One region of the Pantoea anthophila genome, then DNA from elsewhere that is predicted to be linked to it. Evidence: predicted binding sites of a transcription regulator. Region 1 holds the regulator's gene; each other region holds the start of a gene.

What was found. Region 1 encodes Fur, which represses iron uptake genes when iron is present. Its sites were predicted from a motif close to ATAATAATGAGAACNACTATCAA; they were not measured.
Region 2: a site for Fur is predicted at 2,334-2,356, ahead of OJ965_RS18855 (isochorismate synthase). Genes of this name have one in related genera too.
Region 3: a site for Fur is predicted at 3,389-3,411, ahead of OJ965_RS13600 (TonB-dependent siderophore receptor). Genes of this name have one in related genera too.

The regions. Positions count from the first base shown of each region.
Region 1 is NZ_CP110473.1:2,831,895-2,839,393, reverse strand. It holds gene nagB (glucosamine-6-phosphate deaminase) at 1-704, opposite strand, end outside; gene nagE (N-acetylglucosamine-specific PTS transporter subunit IIBC) at 1,032-3,062, shown strand; gene glnS (glutamine--tRNA ligase) at 3,215-4,882, shown strand; gene OJ965_RS15735 (hypothetical protein) at 5,117-5,512, shown strand; gene fur (ferric iron uptake transcriptional regulator) at 5,581-6,024, opposite strand; gene fldA (flavodoxin FldA) at 6,370-6,900, opposite strand; gene ybfE (LexA regulated protein) at 7,033-7,308, opposite strand; gene ybfF (esterase) at 7,477-7,499, opposite strand, start outside.
Region 2 is NZ_CP110473.1:3,499,460-3,506,958, reverse strand. It holds gene OJ965_RS18860 ((2,3-dihydroxybenzoyl)adenylate synthase) at 1-1,117, opposite strand, end outside; gene OJ965_RS18855 (isochorismate synthase) at 1,128-2,306, opposite strand; gene fepB (Fe2+-enterobactin ABC transporter substrate-binding protein) at 2,484-3,458, shown strand; gene fepD (Fe(3+)-siderophore ABC transporter permease) at 3,550-4,536, shown strand; gene fepG (iron-enterobactin ABC transporter permease) at 4,536-5,516, shown strand; gene OJ965_RS18835 (ATP-binding cassette domain-containing protein) at 5,513-6,304, shown strand; gene OJ965_RS18830 (enterobactin synthase subunit F) at 6,333-7,499, opposite strand, start outside.
Region 3 is NZ_CP110473.1:2,396,474-2,403,972, forward strand. It holds gene OJ965_RS13585 (phosphatase) at 1-388, opposite strand, end outside; gene ghrA (glyoxylate/hydroxypyruvate reductase GhrA) at 427-1,368, opposite strand; gene treA (alpha,alpha-trehalase TreA) at 1,579-3,264, shown strand; gene OJ965_RS13600 (TonB-dependent siderophore receptor) at 3,458-5,557, shown strand; gene OJ965_RS13605 (class I SAM-dependent methyltransferase) at 5,820-6,503, shown strand; gene OJ965_RS13610 (GlsB/YeaQ/YmgE family stress response membrane protein) at 6,592-6,840, opposite strand; gene OJ965_RS13615 (flagellar brake protein) at 7,049-7,499, shown strand, end outside.

The DNA.
Region 1 (7,499 bases):
GATTTTGCGTGCAGCTGCAGGCAGCTGATGGTCCACATATGGTTGACGTTGCCTTCAACCGCCGCCTGCAGGGCCTGCGCTTTAACATGGCCGGTAACCAGAATCATCACTTCCTCTGCATCCAGCAGCGTGCCGACGCCGACCGTCAGCGCGTATTTAGGCACCTGGTCAACGTCGCCGTTGAAGAAGCGAGAGTTCGCCACGCGGGTATCATGGGTCAGGGTTTTAATGCGGGTTCGCGAAGCCAGCGACGAAGCCGGTTCGTTAAAGGCGATATGGCCGTCGTTACCGACACCCCCCATAAACAGGTGAATTTTACCCAGCGCGCGAATTTTCTCTTCGTACTGACGACATTCTGCGTCAATATCGGGTGCATTACCATTCAGCAGATTGATATTTTCCGGTTGAATATCAACGTGATCGAAGAAATTACGATACATGAAGCTGTGATAGCTCTCCGGATGCTCTTTTGGCAGGCCCACATATTCATCCATATTGAACGTCACAACATGCTTAAAACTGACCTGGCCCGCTTTGTGCATATCAATCAGGTGTTTGTATGCCTCCAGTGGCGTGCCGCCGGTAGGCAGACCCAAAACGAAAGGTTTTTCCGCCGTCGGGTTAAACGCGTTAATGCGGTTAACGATATGTCGGGCGGCCCATTTGCCGACCTGGGTTGGCGTCGCTAAAGGAATCAGTCTCATGTTTCACCTCATTTGAAATGGAAAGGGGATCGCTGAACCGTTGCGTAAATCATCAGCCTGAACAGATTTTTTTATTCTCGCCACGGCCGGAGCGCAATTCAATATTTCGGATCATAAAATAAGTTTGCATTCATAGCCAGATGTTGCAGTGTGACCCGATGTTTTTTAGTGATAAAAGTCACATATGTCGGGGTTTTAATTTGCGAGGCGAATTAATTTGTCATTACACTTCGCTGCGTGACATGCAGTGTATTCACGAACTTTGCAGCTGACATAACAACATTAAGCGGCGCAAAGCGACAAGTCAGGCTCATAGGGGGAAGGTCCATGTTAAGTTATTTACAGAAGGTAGGGCGGGCACTGATGGTGCCGGTTGCCACCCTGCCAGCGGCAGCGATACTTATGGGGGTAGGGTACTACCTCGATCCCGTCAGCTGGGGTGCAGATAACGCGCTGGCGGCGTTGCTGATCAAGTCCGGTGCGGCGATTATTGAGCACATGTCAGTCCTGTTTGCGATCGGTATCGCCTACGGCATGTCGAAAGACAAAGATGGCGCGGCGGCCCTCACCGGCTTTGTTGGCTTCCTGGTGGTCACCACGCTCTGCTCACCAGCCGCTGTCTCAATGATTCAGAAAATTCCTTTGGCTCAGGTGCCTGCTGCCTTTGGCAAAATCGAAAACCAGTTTGTCGGCATTCTGGTCGGTATTCTCTCGGCAGAAGTCTATAACCGCTTCAGCCACGTCGAACTGCCTAAGGCGCTCTCTTTCTTCAGCGGACGCCGGCTGGTGCCGATTCTCGTTTCGTTCCTGATGATCTTCGTCGCCTTTATCCTGATGTATATCTGGCCGGTGGTGTTCAATGGTCTGGTAGGCTTTGGCGAGCATATCCAGAAGCTTGGCTCGGTCGGAGCCGGTATTTACGCCTTCTTTAACCGTCTGCTGATTCCGGTCGGTCTGCATCACGCTCTGAACTCCGTGTTCTGGTTTGATGTGGCCGGGATTAATGACATTCCTAAATTCCTCGGCGGTGCACAATCACTGGCGGATGGGTCGGCCACCGTGGGCATTACCGGTCGCTATCAGGCGGGCTTCTTCCCGATCATGATGTTTGGTCTGCCTGGTGCTGCGCTGGCTATCTATCACTGCGCGCGTCCTGAGAATCGCGTCAAAGTGGGCAGTATCATGCTGGCCGCTGCGTTTGCCGCCTTCTTTACCGGTATCACCGAACCGCTGGAGTTCTCCTTCATGTTCGTGGCACCGGTGCTCTATCTGATCCACGCCGTACTGACCGGTATTTCTGTCTTCATCGCCGCAAGCATGCACTGGATCGCCGGATTTGGTTTCAGCGCCGGGCTGGTGGATATGTTCCTCTCCACCCGTAACCCGCTGGCGACCCACTGGTACATGCTGATCCCGCAGGGGCTGGTGTTCTTCGTTATCTATTACGTGGTCTTCCGCTTCACCATCAAAAAATTCAATCTGTTGACCCCTGGCCGCGAGCTGGCGGTGGCCGGTGATGAAAGCGATGGGTATGACGTCAACGTGGACAACAGTGATAACGGTGAAAGCGCCACGGAATCCCTGGCACGTCGCTACATCGGTGCAGTCGGTGGCTCCGCTAACCTGACCAGCATTGACGCCTGCATCACCCGTCTGCGTCTGAACGTGAACGATTCGGCTCAGGTCAACGAGAGCGTGGCGAAGCGTCTGGGCGCGTCCGGCGTTATCCGTCTGAATAAACAGAGCGTGCAGATCATTGTCGGCACCCAGGCCGAAGGCATCGCCTCCGCCATGAAAAAAGTGCTGGCTAAAGGCCCGGTCGCGGCTGCTGCATCCGGTACGACGCCAGCGGCAGAGCCGGAGGTTAAACCGCAGGCCGTGCTGAACAGCGAGAAGCGCGTTATTGCGACGCTGCTGGCACCGGTAACGGGAGAGGTCGTGGCACTGGATGCGGTTCCGGATGAAGCCTTTGCCAGCAAAGCGGTAGGCGACGGGCTGGCCATCAAACCCAGCGACAAATGGGTTGTGGCACCCATTGCCGGAACGCTGGTGAAAATCTTCAATACCAATCATGCGTTCTGTCTGGAAACCGACAACGGTGTCGAGATCGTGGTTCACATGGGACTCGATACCGTGGCGCTGGACGGAAAAGGCTTTACCCGACTGGCGGAAGAGGGAGCCAGCGTGGTAGCCGGTCAGCCGGTGCTGGAGATGGATCTTGAATTCCTGAACGCGAATGCCCGCTCGATGGTGAGTCCGGTGGTGGTCAGCAATAGCGAAGATTTCGCGGGTCTGACACGCCTGGCCCACGGTCCGGTCGTCGCAGGTGAAACTCCGCTGTATGAAGTGAAAGGCTAATCCCCGCAACAGAACCCCACAGGCAGGAAGCGATTCCTGCCTTTTTTGTTTTAAAGGCTTAACAAACGGTTGTTTCCCTCAGACGCTTTGTGGATCATACTCCGTTACTTCGTGGTACAAATCACCCGTTATTCGTATTGAGGATTTTTGAGATGAGTGAGGCTGAAGCCCGCCCAACTAACTTTATTCGTCAGATCATTGACGAAGATTTGGCGAGCGGTAAGCACAGCAGCGTGCATACCCGTTTTCCGCCGGAGCCCAATGGCTATCTGCACATTGGTCATGCGAAATCGATCTGTCTGAATTTTGGCATCGCCCAGGATTATCAGGGGCAATGCAACCTGCGTTTCGACGATACCAATCCTGTTAAAGAGGATATGGAATTCGTTGAATCCATCAAGCGTGACGTCCAGTGGCTGGGTTTTGAGTGGAGCGGTGAAGTCTGCTACTCATCAGACTATTTCGATCAGCTCTACAACTATGCCGTTGAGCTGATTACCAAAGGGCTGGCTTACGTTGATGAGCTGAGCCCGGATCAGATTCGCGAATATCGTGGCACCCTGAAAGAGCCGGGCAAAAACAGCCCGTATCGCGATCGCAGCGTGGAAGAGAACCTGGCGCTGTTTGAAAAAATGCGAAACGGTGGCTTTGCGGAAGGCACGGCCTGTCTGCGCGCCAAAATCGATATGGCTTCGAACTTCATCGTTATGCGCGATCCGGTGCTTTACCGCATCAAGTTTGCGGAACATCACCAGACCGGCAACAAGTGGTGCATCTACCCGATGTATGACTTTACCCACTGCATTTCCGATGCGCTGGAAGGCATTACGCACTCGCTCTGTACGCTGGAGTTCCAGGACAACCGCCGTCTTTATGACTGGGTGCTGGACAACATCACGATTCCGGTTCATCCGCGCCAGTATGAGTTCTCGCGCCTGAATCTGGAGTATGCGGTGATGTCAAAACGCAAACTCACTCAGCTGGTGACCGAGAAGCACGTAGAAGGGTGGGATGATCCACGTATGCTGACCGTTTCAGGTCTGCGCCGTCGTGGTTACACCGCGGCTTCTATCCGTGAGTTCTGCCGTCGTATTGGCGTGACCAAGCAGGATAACATCGTCGAGATGGCGTCACTGGAATCCTGCATCCGTGATGATCTGAACGAAAATGCGCCACGCGCGATGGCAGTACTCGATCCCCTGAAAGTGGTGATCGAAAACCTGCCCGCCGGTCACAACGAGGTCATCACCATGCCTAACCATCCGGGTAAACCGGAGATGGGCACGCGTGAAGTGCCGTTCAGCCGTGAGATCTGGATTGACCGTGCAGATTTCCGCGAAGAGGCGAACAAACAATATAAGCGTCTGGTTCTGGGCAAAGAAGTCCGTCTGCGCAACGCCTATGTGATCCGTGCAGAGCGGGTAGCCAAAGATGAAGCGGGCAACATTACCTGCATCTACTGCACCAGCGATGTGGATACCCTGAGCAAAGATCCGGCCGATGGCCGCAAGGTGAAGGGGGTGATTCACTGGGTGTCTGTGGATCATGCGCAGCCTGCCGAGTTCCGCCTCTATGACCGGCTGTTCAGCGTACCGAATCCGGCGGCGGCTGAAGATTTCCTGGCGGTGATCAACCCTGATTCACTGAGCATCAAAAATGGCTTTGTCGAACCGAGCCTGCGCGATGTGGAAGCGGTCACCCCGTTCCAGTTTGAGCGTGAGGGCTATTTCTGCGCCGACAGCGTTTACTCTAAACCGACGCAGCTGGTGTTTAACCGCACCGTAGGGCTTCGCGATACCTGGGCTAAAACGGGCGAATAATCGTTTAGGGCTGACCTCATAAAATGACAAAAGGGCGATTAATCGCCCTTTTTTATTGCCCCTGTGTTGAGAATTGCCGACGTTTATTCTGGCTTAACGCAAATCCTGCCCGGACTGCCTTGTGAGAGAAATCTGAGTTTAAAAAAATTAATCAATTTCAGGATGTGAATTGTCCGCTTTCAGGTAGGCTATGCGCTCTAAGGGGTAGCAAAGCGGGTTATATAAGGAAAAAAAATGCCAGTCCTCGCTCAGGAAGCCAAACACAGTGTCGTCGTTTTACATCAGCTCATTGAACGTATTTTTAATCAGCCTGCCGGATCGGATGACAGCTTTGAGCTGATGATGTCCTTTTTCCATCCTGATTTCCGCATGGTGACGCCAAAAGGTAAAGAGTACGATCTTAACGCGGTCGAAGAGCTGTTCCGACAGCTGCAGGGGCAGCGGGAAGGGATGCGAATTGCGACCTGTGAGCACGTCATCCTTTCTCATCACGAAAATGAGATCACCGTGCAGTATCGTGAGATGCAGATGCTGAATGGTAATAACCAGAGCCGTATTTCGCTGGCGATTCTGGATTGCAGCAGCTCGAATCCACGCTGGCGTTATCTGCAGGAGACGCTGGTGGCCTGAGGGTTCAGCAGAGCACAGACGAAAAAAAACCGGTCACGTAACCGGTTTTTTTATTTCCGCCCGCCAGATTACTGGTCGTGCAGGGTCTCATCTTCACGGCAGTCGCCCAGCGTACAGTGTCCGTACAGATAGAGGCTGTGGTTGGTCAGCTTGATGCCATGGCGGGTCGCGATTTCACGCTGACGCGTTTCGATGGATTCATCGCTGAACTCGATAACCTTGCCACAGTCCAGGCAGATCAGGTGATCGTGGTGATGCTGCTGCGTCAGTTCGAAAACGGATTTGCCGCCTTCAAAGTTGTGACGGGTCACAATACCGGCGTCGTCGAACTGGTTCAGCACGCGGTAAACGGTGGCCAGGCCAATCTCTTCGCCGATGTCGATCAGGCGTTTATACAAATCTTCCGCGCTGACGTGATGGCACTCAGGTTCCTGAAGCACTTCCAGAATTTTCAGTCTGGGCAGTGTCACTTTCAGGCCAGCCTTCTTTAATGCGGTGTTGTTGTCAGTCATGCGGATTTTGTCCTGTTACTAATATTCACTTTTGTGGCTTGTCGCCTTGAATGTCGATCTGTGCTCATTCGCATTTGCGTCTCATTATAGAGCTCAGGGGATGAAATGAAAACCTGAGGGCCGTGAATCATCATGGGCGATGGGGGAAGCTTCACCGGGCCGGGGAGGATTCTGGCAGAGGTTTTTCAGCACATCACTGCGTCATACCGCCTGAGCTAATACGCGGAAGATCGATGCGGGTATTCTACAGATTAAACGAAGAAAGTTAAAAAAATGTGGCTATTATTTCTATAGGAAATTCCATTGCCTCAATGTGAGCTGGCGCTCACATTGAGGCGGGGCGCATCAGGCTTCGATGATCTCTTTCAGCTGCAGTTCATCAAAAATCTGCTTAACCCACTGATCGACGCGCTGGCTGGTCAGCTCAGGCTGACGATCTTCGTCAATGGCCAGGCCCAGGAAGTGCGTCTCATCAGCCAGACCTTTTGAGGCTTCGAAATGGTAGCCTTCTGTTGGCCAGTGACCCACGATAACGGCGCCGTGCGGCTCGATAATGTCGCGGATTGTGCCCATCGCATCACAGAAATATTCAGCGTAATCTTCCTGGTCGCCACAGCCAAACAGGGCAACCAGCTTGCCGTTGAAATCGATCTCTTCCAGCGTCGGGAAGAAGTCATCCCAGTCGCACTGCGCTTCACCGTAGTACCAGGTCGGGATGCCCAGCAGCAGGATATCAAACGCTTCCAGGTCTTCTTTTGTACTTTTCGCGATGTCATGCACTTCTGCAACATCTTTACCCAGCTGTTTCTGGATCATTTTTGCAATGTTTTCGGTGTTGCCGGTATCGCTGCCAAAGAAGATGCCTACGAGTGCCATGAGTAAAATAACCTCTTAAATCCTGATAATGAGATGTGTGCCGCAGCACATTTCTGCGAATAATAGCAGACGAGACAAACCCGCGGAACGGTTAAAGCCTCGACATTTGCTCCTGCGTGCGATTTGCCCGCATCAATCCAGTTTGAGCTGCGCCAGCAGCATCTGTTCAATCAGTTCGCTGCGGCTGAGATTACGCTGCGCGGCCAGCGAATTGAGTGCATCGACGGCCTCACTGTTCATTTTCAGTTCGACACGACGCAGTCCGCGCCCTTTGTCACGTTTCAGTTGATTGCGCTTATTAATGCGCAGCTGTTCATCACGCGAAAGCGGACTGGTTTTGGGGCGACCCGGGCGGCGCTCATCAGCAAACAGATCGAGCGTCGTGCGGTCAGTGTGTTCTTTTGCCATGGCTTAGTAAAACTGAATGGGTGCGGGCGCCAGACGCTCACCGCGCAGATTATAAATTATTGGCCGTTGCCGCAGAAAAATCGACCTGCGGCAAAATTTTAGCGCGCCATCATACTGCACGCTTACTCCGGACGCCAATCCTAAACCTTTACTGCCATCTATTTGCTTTTAAAGCGCAAAAAAGCGCCGCA
Region 2 (7,499 bases), 670 kb from region 1:
CCTGCTCGTCGGCAACCCAGACCTCATCATCCGGGGAGAGCGGGCGTCCCTGTGTGGTGAGGATGGTCTGCGGATCATCATCCAGTCGGGTGTAGTTCACCAGTCCTTCGGCCATGCCAAAGACCTGCTGCAGGGTGCAGCCGATCTCATGCTGTATGCGTGCAGCCAGCGTTTCGCCCAGCTTAGCGCCCCCCACCTGCATGCGCTGCAGGGAGGCCAGTGCCGCCTTGCTGTCCGATTCCTGAAGTGCCAGCAGCCAGAGGCTGGCGGCAGGCGGAACCAGGCCGGTATCGGTCACCTGATGTTTTTCAATCAGGGGAAAGCAGGCTGTCGCACTGGGATCGGCGGCCAAAATAACCTGTCCCCCTGCGTAAAAGACGCCCAGCGCGCCCGGCGAACTCAGCGGGAAGTTGTGGGCGGCGGGCAGGGCGATGAGATAGCGGGTATCGGCAGTGACGCCACAGATCGTGTCACTTTCACGGATGCTGTAGTAGTAATCGTTGTGGGTGCGCGGAATCAGTTTTGGCGTGCCGGTACTGCCGCCAGAGAGCTGGAAAAAGGCTACCTCGTCGCCCGCGGTCGGCGTGGCCATAAACGCACCGGCCGGTTCGGCCAGCAGCGCTTCAAGGCTCTGTTCCGGCGGTGAGGCATGGCGCAGGATCACCTGCTGCAGTGAGGGGTGATCGTGGCGGAGCTGCGCAATAAAAGCGTCATCGGCAAACAGCGGATGCGTGCGGTCAGCAATCACCAGGCGGGGCGAAATCTGGCTGGCGTAGGCGGTCAGTTCGGTGCGCTGATGGCTGAACAGGGCATTCACCGGCGCAACACCGAGTTTAAACAGGGCAAACAGCGTCAGGTAAAATTCGGCCACGTTGCCCAGCTGCACCAGCGCCGTATCACCCCGTTTCAGGCCACGCCGCTGTAACGCCGCCGCCAGGTTGTCACTCAGTGCCGCCAGCTGGCGGTAGGTCAACCGCCTGTCATCCTCAATCACTGCCACGCTATCGTTGTCGCGGTGGCGATCCAGTATGTCGGTCATCGGCAGGTCGAGCCAGTAGCCTTTTTCACGGTAACGGGCGGCCAGGTCGTCCGGCCAGCGGCTATAGGAGATCGTCATGCAGGTTCCTTTATTGCAATCCAAAAGCGCGAAGCAGGGTGTCGAGTTTGACGCCGGTTTCACGCCACTCTGCTTCAGGTTGTGAGTCCGTCACGATGCCCGCACCGGCAAACAGCCGTACCCGCGACCCCTTCACCGTGCCGCAGCGAATGGTGACGACCCATTCGCCATTGCCCCGGTCGTCACACCAGCCGACGATGCCGCCAAACAGCTGACGCTCAAACGGCTCAAGGCGCTGGATCAGGGCCTGCGCACGCTGATGCGGAAAGCCGCTGAGCGCCGGCGTCGGATGCAGCAGGCAGGCGAGGGAGAGTGCATTTTCGCGCTCGTCCAGCACTTCGCCACGGATCTGCGTGGCGAGATGCCAGAGGGTGGCCGTGGTCAGCAGAGAGGGTGTTTCAGGCACCGACAGCAAACGGCTGCGCGGCTGCAGGGTGGCGCGCATCGCATCTGTCACCAGCTGATGTTCATGACGATCCTTCGCCGACTGCATCAGGCTGGCGCCGGAGGCCCGATCGCGTTGCGGATCGCGGCTGCGTGCGGCCGAGCCGGCCAGGGGACAGGAGCTGAACAGGCGACCCTGTTTTCGAATCAGTAGTTCCGGGCTGGCTCCTACCAGCGCGCCGCCGCCGGGCAGGGGCAGATGAAAGTGATAGCTGCCGGGATTCTGCACCACGATGCGCTGCATCAGAGCAGCCGTATCAACCGGCTGTTCAGCCACGATCTCCATCAGCCGCGACAGCACCACTTTCTCCAGGTCGCCCCGGCGCGTGGCGGCAACTGCCTGCGCCACCATCTCGGTAAAGCGCGCCTGATCCGGCAACGCCGTACGGCGACGAATCACGGGCAGATCGGCGTCTGCCAGTGAGGCCCGGGCGATCAGATCGTCACGGTTAAAGCGCTGCCAGGACTCCGGGATAAACAGCGCGGCGGGCTGCGCCACGTCAAAGGGGATGGCACCTGCCACGATGGGGTGCGCAATGCCCTGCTTTCTGGCCGAGGTAAAGTGGTGCTGAAGCTGCTGCTGAAAATCCCCTGTCAGCTGTTCACCCTGTCTGACTGGCGTGGTCAGCGTCGTAAAGCAGCCCTGTGTGGTGAGGCTTTGCCAGGGAGAGGTAAACAGGAAACCCTGGCAGAGTGCCGCAAAATCGTGCAACAGGGGATGTTCAAATGCGCGTGATTCGGCCATACTTTTCACCCGGAAATGATAAGATAACTAATAATGATTATCATTTGTATTATTAGGCGTTAAGCTACGTGGATTGGCCGGATCTGTCAATCCATATGCGGCGCTTCGGCTGCTGCTCCGGGTCAGATCAGCATAAACAGCCGCCGACCTTATCTGAACGAGTGTGGAAAAGAACGTATGAATAAACAGAGGGTTAGCAGGGCGATCGTGCTGTTTTTTCTGAGCAGCCTGCTCAGTGTCAGCGCGGTGGCCGGGACGGGCTGGCCGCGCACCATTACCGGAGCCAGTGGCGATCTTATCCTGACGCAGGCACCGACCCGAATCGTCTCAACCAGCGTGACCCTGACCGGATCGCTGCTGGCCATTAATGCGCCGGTGGTCGCCAGCGGGGCCACCGCCCCCGGCAGTCGCCTGGCGGATGAGCAGGGCTATTTCCGGCAGTGGGGCGCGGTGGCGAAACAGCGCGGCGTGAAGCGTCTCTACATTGGCGAACCCCGTGCAGAAGCGATTGCTGCCGAAGCGCCGGATCTGATTGTGGTCAGCGCCACCGGTAACGATTCAGCCATCAGGCTGGTCGATCAGCTTGCGGCGATTGCGCCGGTGCTGGTGGTCAATTATGACGATAAAAGCTGGCAGCAGCTGGTGACGCTGCTGGGCAAGGCGACGGGGCATGAGGCGGATGCGGCCGCACGGATAAACGCTTTTGAGGCACGCGAAAAGGCGCTGAAGGCGAAGCTGACGCTGCCGCCGCAGCCGGTTTCCGCGATGGTCTGGAACGGGGACGGGCGGGCCGTGAACCTGTGGACGGCAGCGTCAGCGCAGGCCAGGTTACTGCAGCAGCTGGGCTTCACGCTGGCGACGCCGCCCGCCAGCCTTCACGCTGGTCACAGTATGGGAACGCGCAAAGATATTCTTCAGCTGTCAGGTGAAAATCTGGCGGCAGGCCTGAATGGTCAGACTTACCTGCTGTTTGCCGCCGACGACAACACCACTGCACAGGTGATGAGCAACCCTTTCCTGGCGCAGACCCCGGCAGTAAAAAGCAGGGCGGTCTATGCACTGGGGCTGGATAGCTTCCGCCTCGACTACTACAGCGCCAGCAATCTGCTGACGCGGCTGGAGACGCTGTTTGTTAACGGTCGTGGCGTCTGAGAGACGGGATAACCTGCAGAAATGATGAGGCTTATCGGTCGCTTAATCGCATGGGTTTCTCTGTGACTTTTCTGGTGAAGGCTTAAACGTTATGCGTCAATGTCGCGCAATAGCAGGTTCAGGGATGCTGCTGTTGCTACTTTTCGCGCTCAGTCTGATGCTGGGCGCCAAATCCATTCCCCTCCATGAGGTCACTCAGGCCCTGTTCACCGACTGCACCCGCGTCGATTGTGTCATCGTGCGTGACGCCCGGCTGCCGCGCACCCTGGCGGGGGTGCTGGCCGGATGCAGCCTGGGACTGGCGGGTGCGCTGATGCAGAGCCTGACGCGAAATCCTCTGGCCGATCCCGGCATTCTGGGGGTTAACGCCGGTGCGGGTTTTGCGGTCGTACTGGGGATCGCCCTGACCGGCGCAGACTCCCCGGCTGACTGGCTGGGCTTCGCCTTTGCCGGTGCACTGCTGGCCTCTCTGCTGGTGGCGCTGACCGGCGCCGTGGGCGGCGGTCGGGTCAGTCCGGTGCGCCTGACCCTGGCGGGGGTAGCGCTGGGTGCGGTGCTGGAGGGATTAACGTCCGGGCTGTCGCTGCTCAACCCTGATATCTACGATCACCTGCGTTTCTGGCACAGCGGCTCGCTGGATATCCGCAGTTTCGCCATTCTGCGCGCCACCTTGCCGGCCGTCGCTGTCGGCAGCGGGCTGGCACTGTTGCTGGCACGTTCACTGAACAGCCTGAGCATGGGCGGTGATATGGCGACCGCACTGGGCACCCGCGTGGTGCGAACGCAGCTGACGGGCCTGCTGGCGATTGCGCTGCTGAGCGGCGCGGCGACGGCCGCCGTCGGCCCCATCGCCTTTGTCGGCTTAATGACGCCACACCTGGCACGCTGGCTGCTGGGCAACGACCATCGCTGGCTGCTGCCGGGAACCCTTGTGATGACCCCCTGCCTGCTGCTGGCCGCCGACATCCTGGGACGGCTGCTGGTGCCGGGCGAGCTGCGCGTGTCGATTGTGACCGCCATTCTCGGTGCGCCGATGCTGATTGCGCTGGTTCGCCGCCGGCCGGGAAGAGGGCTGTAATGAAACGCATCATAATCAATGCGCTTTTACTGCTGGTGGCCTGCGGCATCCTGGCGTTTATGGGGCTGACACGCGGCACCCCCTCCCTCTCGGCGCAGCAGTTGTGGACGCTCTTCAGCGGGGAGGCGGCGCGCAATGTTCAGCTGATTGTGCTGGAGTGGCGGCTGCCGCGCGTCACGATGGCGCTGCTGCTGGGGGCCGCGCTGGGCGTCAGTGGCGCGATTTTTCAGTCACTGCTGCGTAACCCGCTGGGCAGCCCCGATATTCTCGGTTTCAACACCGGGGCATACAGCGGGGTGCTGGTCGCGCTGGTGCTGTTTCAGCAAAACATGGCGGGCCTGACGCTGGCCGCACTGGCGGGTGGGCTGCTTACAGCGGCGGTGGTCTGGCTGTTCAGCTGGCGCAACGGCGTGGAGACCTTTCGTCTGATTATCGTCGGCATCAGCGTGCGGGCGCTGCTGATGGCGCTCAACAGCTGGCTGATTATCAGCGCCTCCCTGGAGGCGGCACTGAGCGCCGGGCTCTGGAGCGCCGGTTCACTTAACGGCATCACCTGGGCGAAGACGCTTCCCGTGACGGTTGTGCTGCTGCTGGCGCTGCTGGCGACGGGAATGCTGGCCCGGCGCATGCGTCTGCTGGAGATGGGTGATGACACCGCCTGCGCCTTAGGGGTTCCGGTGGAACGCAGCCGCGTCATGCTGATGCTGACAGGCGTGATCCTGACCGCGGCCTCAACCGCGCTGGCCGGGCCTCTCTCTTTTATTGCGCTGCTGGCGCCGCAGATTGCACGGCGTCTCTGCGGGGGAGTCAAAGGCGCACTGCCGCTGGCTGCGCTGTGCGGTGCGCTGCTGTTAATCGCCGCAGACTACGCCGCACAGCACCTTTTCCTGCCTTATCAGCTGCCGGTCGGTGTCATTACCGTCAGCCTGGGCGGACTCTATCTGATTGCTCTGCTGATACGGGAGGCGCGACGCCAGTGAGAGAGAAAACACGTTTGCAGGGTAAGGCGCTGACGCTGGGTTACGACAAAAAGATCGTGGCGGAGCATCTCTCGGTCGCGATCCCCGACGGTGAACTGACCGTCATCATCGGGCCTAACGCCTGCGGGAAATCGACGCTGCTGCGCACCCTGAGCCGGCTGGTGACGCCGCTGCAGGGCGAGGTGCTGCTGGATGGTCAGACGATCGCCCGTTATGCCACCAAAGAGGTGGCGCGGCGGCTGGGGCTGCTGCCGCAAAGTTCCAGTGCGCCCGCGGGCATCAGCGTCAGTGAACTGGTGGCACGCGGACGTTATCCGCACCAGACGCTGTTCGGACGCTGGCGACAGGAAGATGAGGCGGCGGTGCAGCAGGCGATGCAGGCCACCGGGGTGGCCGATCTGGCCGCCCAGCCAGTGGATACGCTCTCTGGCGGTCAGCGGCAGCGGGTCTGGATCGCGATGGTGCTGGCGCAGGAAACCCCGTTACTGCTGCTCGATGAACCCACCACCTGGCTGGATATTACACATCAGATTGAGCTGCTGGAGCTGATGCAGGACCTCAATCAGCAGCATGGCCGCACGCTGGTGGTGGTGCTGCACGATCTTAATCAGGCGTGCCGTTACGCCAGCCACCTGATTGCGATGCGTGACGGAAAAATCATCGCTGAAGGGAAACCGGCGGAGATTGTGACGCCAGCGCTGATTGAAGCGATCTACGGCCTGCGCTGCGTCATCATCCGCGATCCGGTAGCCGGCACCCCGATGATTGTGCCGTGCGGAAGAGGCTGACCGGCACCCTCTCCGCAGGAGAAGGCGGCTACGGATTCAGCGACGCCAGTATCTGCTGCAGGCGGGGACCGATCTGTTCAAACATGCGGGGTGAGACGATCTCTACATGGGCACAGTCCAGCGGCCAGATTGTCAGCCCGCCGAGGTAAGGTGCCCAGGCGCGACGTGCATCCTGACCGGGCTGCTGCGTCTGTTGCGCCAGAAACAGCGTCGCCTGTCCGCTGAAACGGGCACTGCGCGCCGTGGCCAGCAGCCGCACGGAACGGGCGTAATTGCGCTCAATGGTGGTGAACAGCGCCTCCATACCTTCACCCGCCTGCTGACGCTGCGTCGCGATAAACTGCTCGCGCTCGCGGTTAACCTCCTCCAGCACCGCCGGATCCAGCACGTTCTCGCCGCGCCGTGCATCCCAGTTTTGCGTTTCCGGCGGCCAGGTGTCGAGCAGCCCGAGGAAGGCAACGGTTTCGCCTTCCGCTTCCAGCCGCGCGGCAATTCCCTGTGCCAGCGTGCCGCCCAGCGAGTAGCCCAGGAAATAGTAAGGCCCCTGAGGCTGCTGCTGTCGTACCGTCGCCAGATGGGCATCACACACCGCATCAAGATGCTGCGCCTGGCTGAGCGGGCTGGTGAGGTCGGGTGACTGAATGCCCAGCAGCGACCAGCGCGGGTCCAGATAACGCGTTAATGCACTGAACTGCCAGGCAAAACCTGAGGCGGGATGGAAACAGAACAGCGTCGGGCCCGTGCTGCGCCGCAGCGGCAATACCGTCTCAAACCCGGCGCGGGCCGCCCCGGCAGAGGGGCCGCTGAGCAGAGCCGCCAGCTGTTCCACCGTAGGGGCCACCATAATCTGCCCCACCGACACCGGCTGATCCAGCGTCCGGCGCAGCTGCGCCGCCAGACGCATCGCCAGCAGCGAATGCCCTCCCAGCAAGAAAAAGTCATCCTGTGCGCTGACCGACTCGCGCTCCAGCAGCGAAGCAAACGCCTGAGCCAGCGTGCTTTCCAGTCCGGGGCAGGGCGCGCGCCCGGCGATTCTGGCCTGGGTCTGTGGCAGCGGCAGGGCTTTACGATCGAGCTTGCCGTTGCTGCTGAGCGGCAGGCTCGCCAGCTGAACAATCGCCACCGGCACCATGTGTGCGGGCAGCCGGGTGGCCAGCCGCTGGCGAAGGACGTCCGCGTCAATCGTCTCATTGGC
Region 3 (7,499 bases), 440 kb from region 1:
TGATGATGTGAACCTGTCCGCTGGCCATTGCGGCGATCATCGCGTCAGTGTGCTGTTTTTTGTCGCGCGGCGCATAAACCGGCTCGTGAAAGCCGGCAACGATCAGATCCAGCGCATCAAGCATCGGGCCGGAGCAGTCGATCTCCCCCTGCTGATTTTTAATGTTGGCCTCAATACCGCGCAGAATCGCCACACCCTCGATCACCCGCGGCCAGATGCGCATATTCACAAAGTGCCAGTAGTGCGGCGCGTCAGCCATATCAGGGCCATGATCGGTAATGGCAAACAGTTTCAGGCCCGTTTGCTTCGCCTGAGCCACATAGTCGTGCAGCGTGCTGTAAGCATGTGTGCTGGCAACAGTGTGCATATGCAAATCTACCGGATACATTCTTCTCTCCTCCTGAGCGGCCTTGCAGGGCCGGTTAGTTAATAGCCGCGCTGCCGATCCACCCTGCCCTGCGGCGTTTCGCCTGCCTGGTCCTGAGTAATGGCGCGGGCAATATAGTCGATCGCTTCGTCGATCAGCGTGACCGCCGCATTATGGGGGGTAATTGTGACGCGCGGATGGGACCAGAGCGGATGCGCTTCAGGCAGCGGCTCCACCTGAAACACATCCAGTGCCGCCGCTTTCAGCTGACCACTCTCCAGTGCCGTCAGCAGATCCGCTTCCACCACCTGTGCACCGCGTGCAATGTTGAGGAGGAACGCGCCGTGCGGCAGCTGCGCTAAAAAGTGCTGGTCGATCAGGTTAATCGTCTCCGGCGTGCTCGGCAGCAGGTTGATTAACACCTGCGTCCCCTGCAGGAACGGCTGCAGAGCATCGCGACCGGCGAAGCTGGTGACGCCGTCAATAATTTTCGGCGAACGGCTCCAGACGCGCAGCGGGAATCCCCAGGGCTTCAGGCCCTCGGCGACGCTCTGCCCCAGCACGCCCGCCCCCAGAATACCGACGGTAAAGGTTTCACGCGTATAGGGAGGCAGCGGCTGCCAGCACGCCTGCTGCTGCTGAAGCCGGTAGTCGTCAAAGCGGCGGAACCAGGTCAGGACGCTATGGACAGCATACTCCTGCATCTGGCGCGCCATGCCGGTATCTTCCAGCCGATAGAGCGGCACGCTGTCGGGCAGCATCTCCGGGTGCTGCTCCAGTTGTTTCAGAATCTCATCGACGCCCGCGCCCAGGGCAAAGACGCCGCGCAGGGTAGACCGTCCCCGCAGCATCTCTGCGGGAGGGGAACGGACCAGCGCATAATCGGCCGGCCCCTCATCGCCTGGCTGCCAGGCACGCACCCGCGCCTGTGGCAGACGCTGTTGTAAACCCCGAATCCAGGCCGTTGCAGACTGCGACGGGTGATACCAGATGATCTCCATCCTGCTCTCCTTTTTTTCTTTCAGCGTCAGGGAAAATCCCGGTCAGCGCAAGAAAAAACCCGCGTCGCGCAGGGCTTTTTACCCTAAAAATAATTCCCGTGGCTTCACATTTCCGGCTCGCTTCAGGGTGAAGTGTCAGGATACGGTCTAAAGTTGGTCCTGTGGTCAATGCGTTACGCGCGGCCGCATTTCGGACAAGGAGAAAAACCGATGACAAAAATTGAGGTAAACGCCGCCCCACGGCGTCAGCGTTATGCGCCCTTTCTGCTCACTCTGCTGCTGAGCGTACCCGCCTTCACTGCTCATGCCGACGACCACAGCCGCATGCTGGATAATCAGCCGCAGCCGCCAGACGTTCGTCTGGGGCCGCTGTTTAATGCCGTGCAACAGGCGAAGTTCTACCCGGACCAGAAAACCTTTGCCGATGCGGTGCCGAAATTTGATCCCGCGTCGATACTTGCCGACTGGCAGATGCAGAAGAAACAGCGCAATTTCGATCTGAAGCGTTTTGTTGATGCCAACTTTACCCTGCCCGCCGCAGGCGACAAATATGTGCCGCCAGCCGGACAAAACCTGCGTGACCACATTGATGGCCTGTGGCCGGTGCTGACGCGCACCACCAGCAGCGCCGGACAATATGACTCGCTGCTGCAGCTTCCCAAACCCTATGTGGTGCCGGGTGGTCGCTTCCGCGAGATCTATTACTGGGACAGCTACTTCACCATGCTGGGACTGGCCGAGAGCGGACACTGGGATAAAGTGCAGGATATGGTGGATAACTTCGCCTCGCTGCTTGATCGCTACGGGCACATTCCCAACGGCAACCGCAGCTACTATCTGAGCCGCTCGCAGCCGCCATTCTTCAGCCTGATGGTCGATCTGCTGGCAACGCATGACCAGGGCAAAGCGTACAGTCACTACCTGCCTGAACTGCAGAAAGAGTATGACTACTGGATGGCGGATAGCGACAAAGTGGCGGCGGGCGCGGCCAGCAAGCGGGTGATTAAGCTGGCGGATGGCACGCTGCTTAACCGCTACTGGGATGCCCGTGACGTGCCGCGCACCGAGTCCTGGATGGATGATATCGCCACCGCGCAGAAAGCGCCGCAGCGCAATAAAGCGGAACTCTATCGCGAGCTGCGCTCCGGGGCAGCGTCGGGCTGGGATTTCAGTTCACGCTGGTTTACCGATGCGCATAACCTCTCCACCATCCGCACGACGCAGCTGGCCCCGGTTGACCTGAACAGCCTGCTGTTCCATCTGGAGCAGACGCTCTCTAAAGGGTACCAGATGAACAAACAGAGCGATCTGGCGAAGCAGTATGCCGATCGCGCAGAGAAGCGCCAGGCGGCGATTAACCGCTATCTGTGGGACAGCAAACAGAACTGGTATGCCGACTATGACTGGCAGAAAAAGCAGGTTCATCCGCAGCTGACCGCGGCCACATTGTTCCCGCTCTATCTGCAGGTCGCCAGCGATAAGCAGGCGGAAAGTACCGCCAGCGCGGTTGAGAAACAGCTGCTGAAGCCAGGCGGGCTGGTCACGACCACCGTGAACAACGGTCAGCAGTGGGACGCCCCTAACGGCTGGGCACCGCTGCAGTGGGTTGCAGTCGAAGGACTGGAGCATTACAACCAGCCAGAACTGGCTAAAAAGGTGGGATTACGCTTCCTGCAAAATGTCCAGAGCACCTATGACCGTGAGCATAAGCTGGTCGAGAAATATGTCGTTGAAGGCAAAAATCTCGGTGGCGGCGGCGGCGGTGAGTACCCGCTGCAGGATGGCTTCGGCTGGACAAACGGCGTGACGCTGAAACTGCTGGATAAGTACTGCCCGAAAGATAAAACCTGTAACAGCGCCCACGATATTCCTCAGGCGTCAGCCTCTCAGCCCTGATTAGTCTCTGAATACCTCTGGCCTGGCCGGAGGTATTCTTTCCTCACTTCAGCGAATTTTACTTGACGTTCTCTCATCCACAGGCAAAATTGCAGCGTTTTTACAAAAGGTAATAATTCTCATTATGATAATGAGATTACCTATCAATAAATTGATAACACCTGGCTGAACCTTTGTTAAGAAAGGAATTTCGATGAAACTGTCATTGCCGCTGAAAGGTTATGTTCCCCTCTGCACTCTGGTGCTGGCCGCGCCTGCCCTGAGTTACGCTGCCGATATGGTCGTGACTGCCCAGCCGCAGGAAGATGCGACCTCTCCCACCCAGGGCTATCTGGCGACCACCAGCCAGGGCGCAACTAAGAGCGATCGGCCGCTGGTGACCACGCCGCAGTCAATTTCGGTTGTGACCCGTCAGCAGATCCAGGATCAGGGCGCACTGAACCTGAATCAGGCACTGGGCTACAGCTCCGGCGTCTTTACTAACTTTGGCGGTGCCGCCACACGTTACGACACAATTTCGCTGCGCGGCTTCCACGGCGGCGATACCGATAATACCTTCCTCGACGGCATGCGGCTGATGAGCGACGGCGGCAGTTACAATATTCTGCAGGTGGATAACGCCTTCCTTGAGCGCATCGACGTGATCAAAGGCCCCTCTTCGGCCCTTTACGGCCAGACGGTGCCCGGCGGGCTGGTGAACATGGTCACCAAACGTCCTCAGTTTGCGGAAGAGGGTCACATTCAGCTGCAGGCGGGAAGCAATGCCACCACCAGCACGATGTTCGACTACACCAACGCCATCAACGACCAGTGGGCGTACCGTCTGACCGGCGTGACCCGCAACAGCGATACCCAGTACGATCATACCCGCGAAGAGAAATATGCGCTGATGCCGCAGCTGATGTGGCAGCCGGATGAAGATACCCATCTGATCCTGAAAGCCTATCTGCAGAAAGATCCCTCTGGCGGCTATCACGGCTCTGTCCCGGGTGATGGCAGCATCACCGAACACAACGGCTATAAGCTGAGCAAAGGATTCTATGAGGGCAACAGCGACCTCGATCAGTACAAACGCCGCGAGCAGATCTACAGCTTCGACTTCGCCCATCGCTTTAATGACGTCTGGTCCTTCTCCTCAACCGGCAGCTACAGCCACTCAAATGCCGATCTCGATCAGGTCTATCAGTCTGGCTGGGATGAAAATAATCCCGATCTGCTGAACCGTTATTATGCTGGTGAGCGCTCGTCGCTCTCCGGATGGTCGACCGATAACCGTTTGCAGGCGGAGTTTGCCACCGGTGAACTGGAGCATCGCGTGACGCTGGGTGCTGAATATCACCGCTACAAAAATGAGATCTCCGCAGCAGGCGGCGTGGCTTCACAGCTGAATGCCCTGACCGGCGAGCAGGTCGGTGATATGCCAGCTTATGCCTGGGCGGATAAAACCCGTCGCTACTACCAGACCGGCCTCTATCTGCAGGATGAGATGAAGCTGGACCGCTGGCATCTGGATCTCTCTGGCCGGTACGATCGCATTGTCGCGAATAACAGCGGCAGCGAGCGTCGTCAGGATGATCACATCAGCGGACGTGCCGCCCTGCTCTATGCCTTCGACAACGGCGTCTCGCCTTATGTCAGCTGGAGCCAGGCGATTACGCCTAACGCGCTTACCGACCGCAACAATAACCTGCTGAAACCGACCACGTCAGAACAGTATGAGGCCGGAGTGAAATATCAGCCGGTTGGTACACGCGATCTCTATACCGCTGCGATTTATGATCTGACGCAGAAAGATGTGGCGAACCGCGACGTGCCTACGCCCTTCTTTACGCCATCGGGCAAAATTCATTCACAGGGTATCGAGCTGGAAGCGCATAATCAGTTAACTTCGCGGCTGAGCACGGTGGCGAGCTATACCCTGAATCATCTGCGTTTCAAAGAGTCAATAGATGGCAATGATGGGCACACGCCTTACTTAACGCCAAACAACATGGCGTCTTTCTGGGGCCACTATCAGTTTGATTACGGTCTGAGTGCCGGCGCGGGCGTGCGCTACATCGGCAAGCAGTGGGCGGACAACGAGAACACTACCCGTCTGCCGTCGGTCACGCTGTTTGATGCCTCCGTTCGCGCCGATCTCGGTGTCTGGAATAACAGCCTGAAAGGAGCCTGGGTGCAGGTTAATGCGAATAACCTGACCGATCGCACCTATGTGGCCGCCTGCTACGGCACCGGCTACTGCTACCGTGGCGCTGAACGCAGCGTGATGGCGACCGTCGGTTACGACTTCTGATAAAAGCCTCCGTGATGAAACCCTCCGGCCAGTCCGGAGGGTTTTCTCCTCTGATAACCCGCCTTTTTCAGCCTCTTCCAATCCGCTCAGAATTATCTTTCTCTGCCTGCAGACCTTTTCCTCCCGAACGTTCCTGAAATCCGCCCGGCCTTTTTTCTGCCGCTTCGCTCACAGATAGAACTATGGCCGAAATGGTGCGATGACACGCAGGCGGCCCTGACGTATAAAACAGAGGGTCCGGCGTTGAAAAGGAGTCTCTGACATGAACCCCTATGAACAACATTACAGGCAGCTTCTGGCAAACGGCGCGGTAGCCTGGGCAGGAGAAGGTTATCTCAGAGCCAAAAAACAGCAGGAAGAAATCTTTCAGTGGCTCCGTACTCACCACTATTTACCGGAGCCTGGCGCACCGGTACTGGAGATGGGATGTGGTAATGGCGCCATGGCCGCGCAGTCTCTCGCTGAGCAGGGATATTCAGTCTGGGGGGTAGACTGGTCAGAGACCGCGATAGAGTGGGCCGAAAAGCGTTTTCAGCAAGCCGGACTCACCGCGACATTTCTTGTCGGCAATGTCTGTCATATCGATCGCTGCCAGGCGGCAACATTTGAGCTCATTATTGACGGCAGCTGCTTACACTGCCTGATCGACGACGATCGGCAGCGCTTCTTTGCCGAGGTAAGAAGGCTGCTCAGCCCGGAGGGACGCTTTGTGATCGGTTCAATGTGCGGCACACCTCGTCATTCAGCAGACATTGCGGCCTATGATCCCTGCAGCCACCATTTATGGAAAGCCGGCAAGCCCTGGCGGACCCTGAAGCCGCTCCCTGATTTACGGCGTGAAGTCGAGAGTGCGCATTTCACTGTGGAGGCAGTCAGCGTTAATGAAAATGCATGGTGGGATCACGCTACAATAGTCTGTTCGCAGCAAAAGAGGCTCACAGCATGACGGACAAGGGCGCTAAAAAGCGATCCGGTCTGAGTCATAAAAAAGGGGACGAATCACTTCGTCCCCTTTTTTGTTTAAACCGTTACGGTCAACTGCGTACCTTGCGGTAGATAAACAGCACCACGATGGCACCGATCACTGCGACCACAAAGCTTCCGAAGTTAAACCCATCGACGCGGCCGAAGCCAAACAGCGTACTGATCCAGCCCCCGACCACAGCACCGATAATACCCAGCACCACCGTCAGAATGAAACCGCCACCGTCTTTACCCGGCATAATCCACTTCGCCAGAATACCCGCGATCAAGCCAAAGACGATCCAGGAAATAATACCCATCTGTTGCTCCTTCCTTTTTTGATTACATCGTGAACGCCTGATTAATCAAGCGGTTTACTGCGCTAAGTATAGCGAGCTTTTCGGAAAGTGCCTGCCTGCCCTCACGATTTTTTCGGCGTACCCTGGCTAAAGCTTTTTTCCGCTGCGCCGATAACCGTAATGAGGTAGTCAGAACGTAAAAATAATAAAACCCCTTGTGGAGCAGGATGTGAAAGAAGCCGACCAGGAACAATATTTAAAACGTGGCACGCTGGCGGTTCTGGGCGTAATGAAAGATCTGCTGCGACTGCAGACACCATTACTGGTGCGTTTCCCGCGCGGGCAGTTTATCAGCCGGATGCTGGCTGCCGACGCAGACCGCCTGCTGTTTGACCTCGGCAGTAATAATCTGGATAACGACTACGCCCTGACCAGCGACGATCTCAGCATCACGGCGGAAACCTACGGCGCAAAGGTTGAGTTCAGTCTCGCCTCGCTGGAGAAGGTCGATTTTGACGGCCTGCCCGCCTTCAGCGCGCCGCTGCCCGAGCTGGTGTGGCAGATTCAGCGACGGGAATTTTTCCGGGTCACTGCCCCGCTGGCGCCGGAGTTCTGGTGCCATACCGTGTGGCCGGATGGCCGGAAAACGCGTCTGCGCCTGCAGGATCTGTCGCTGGGCG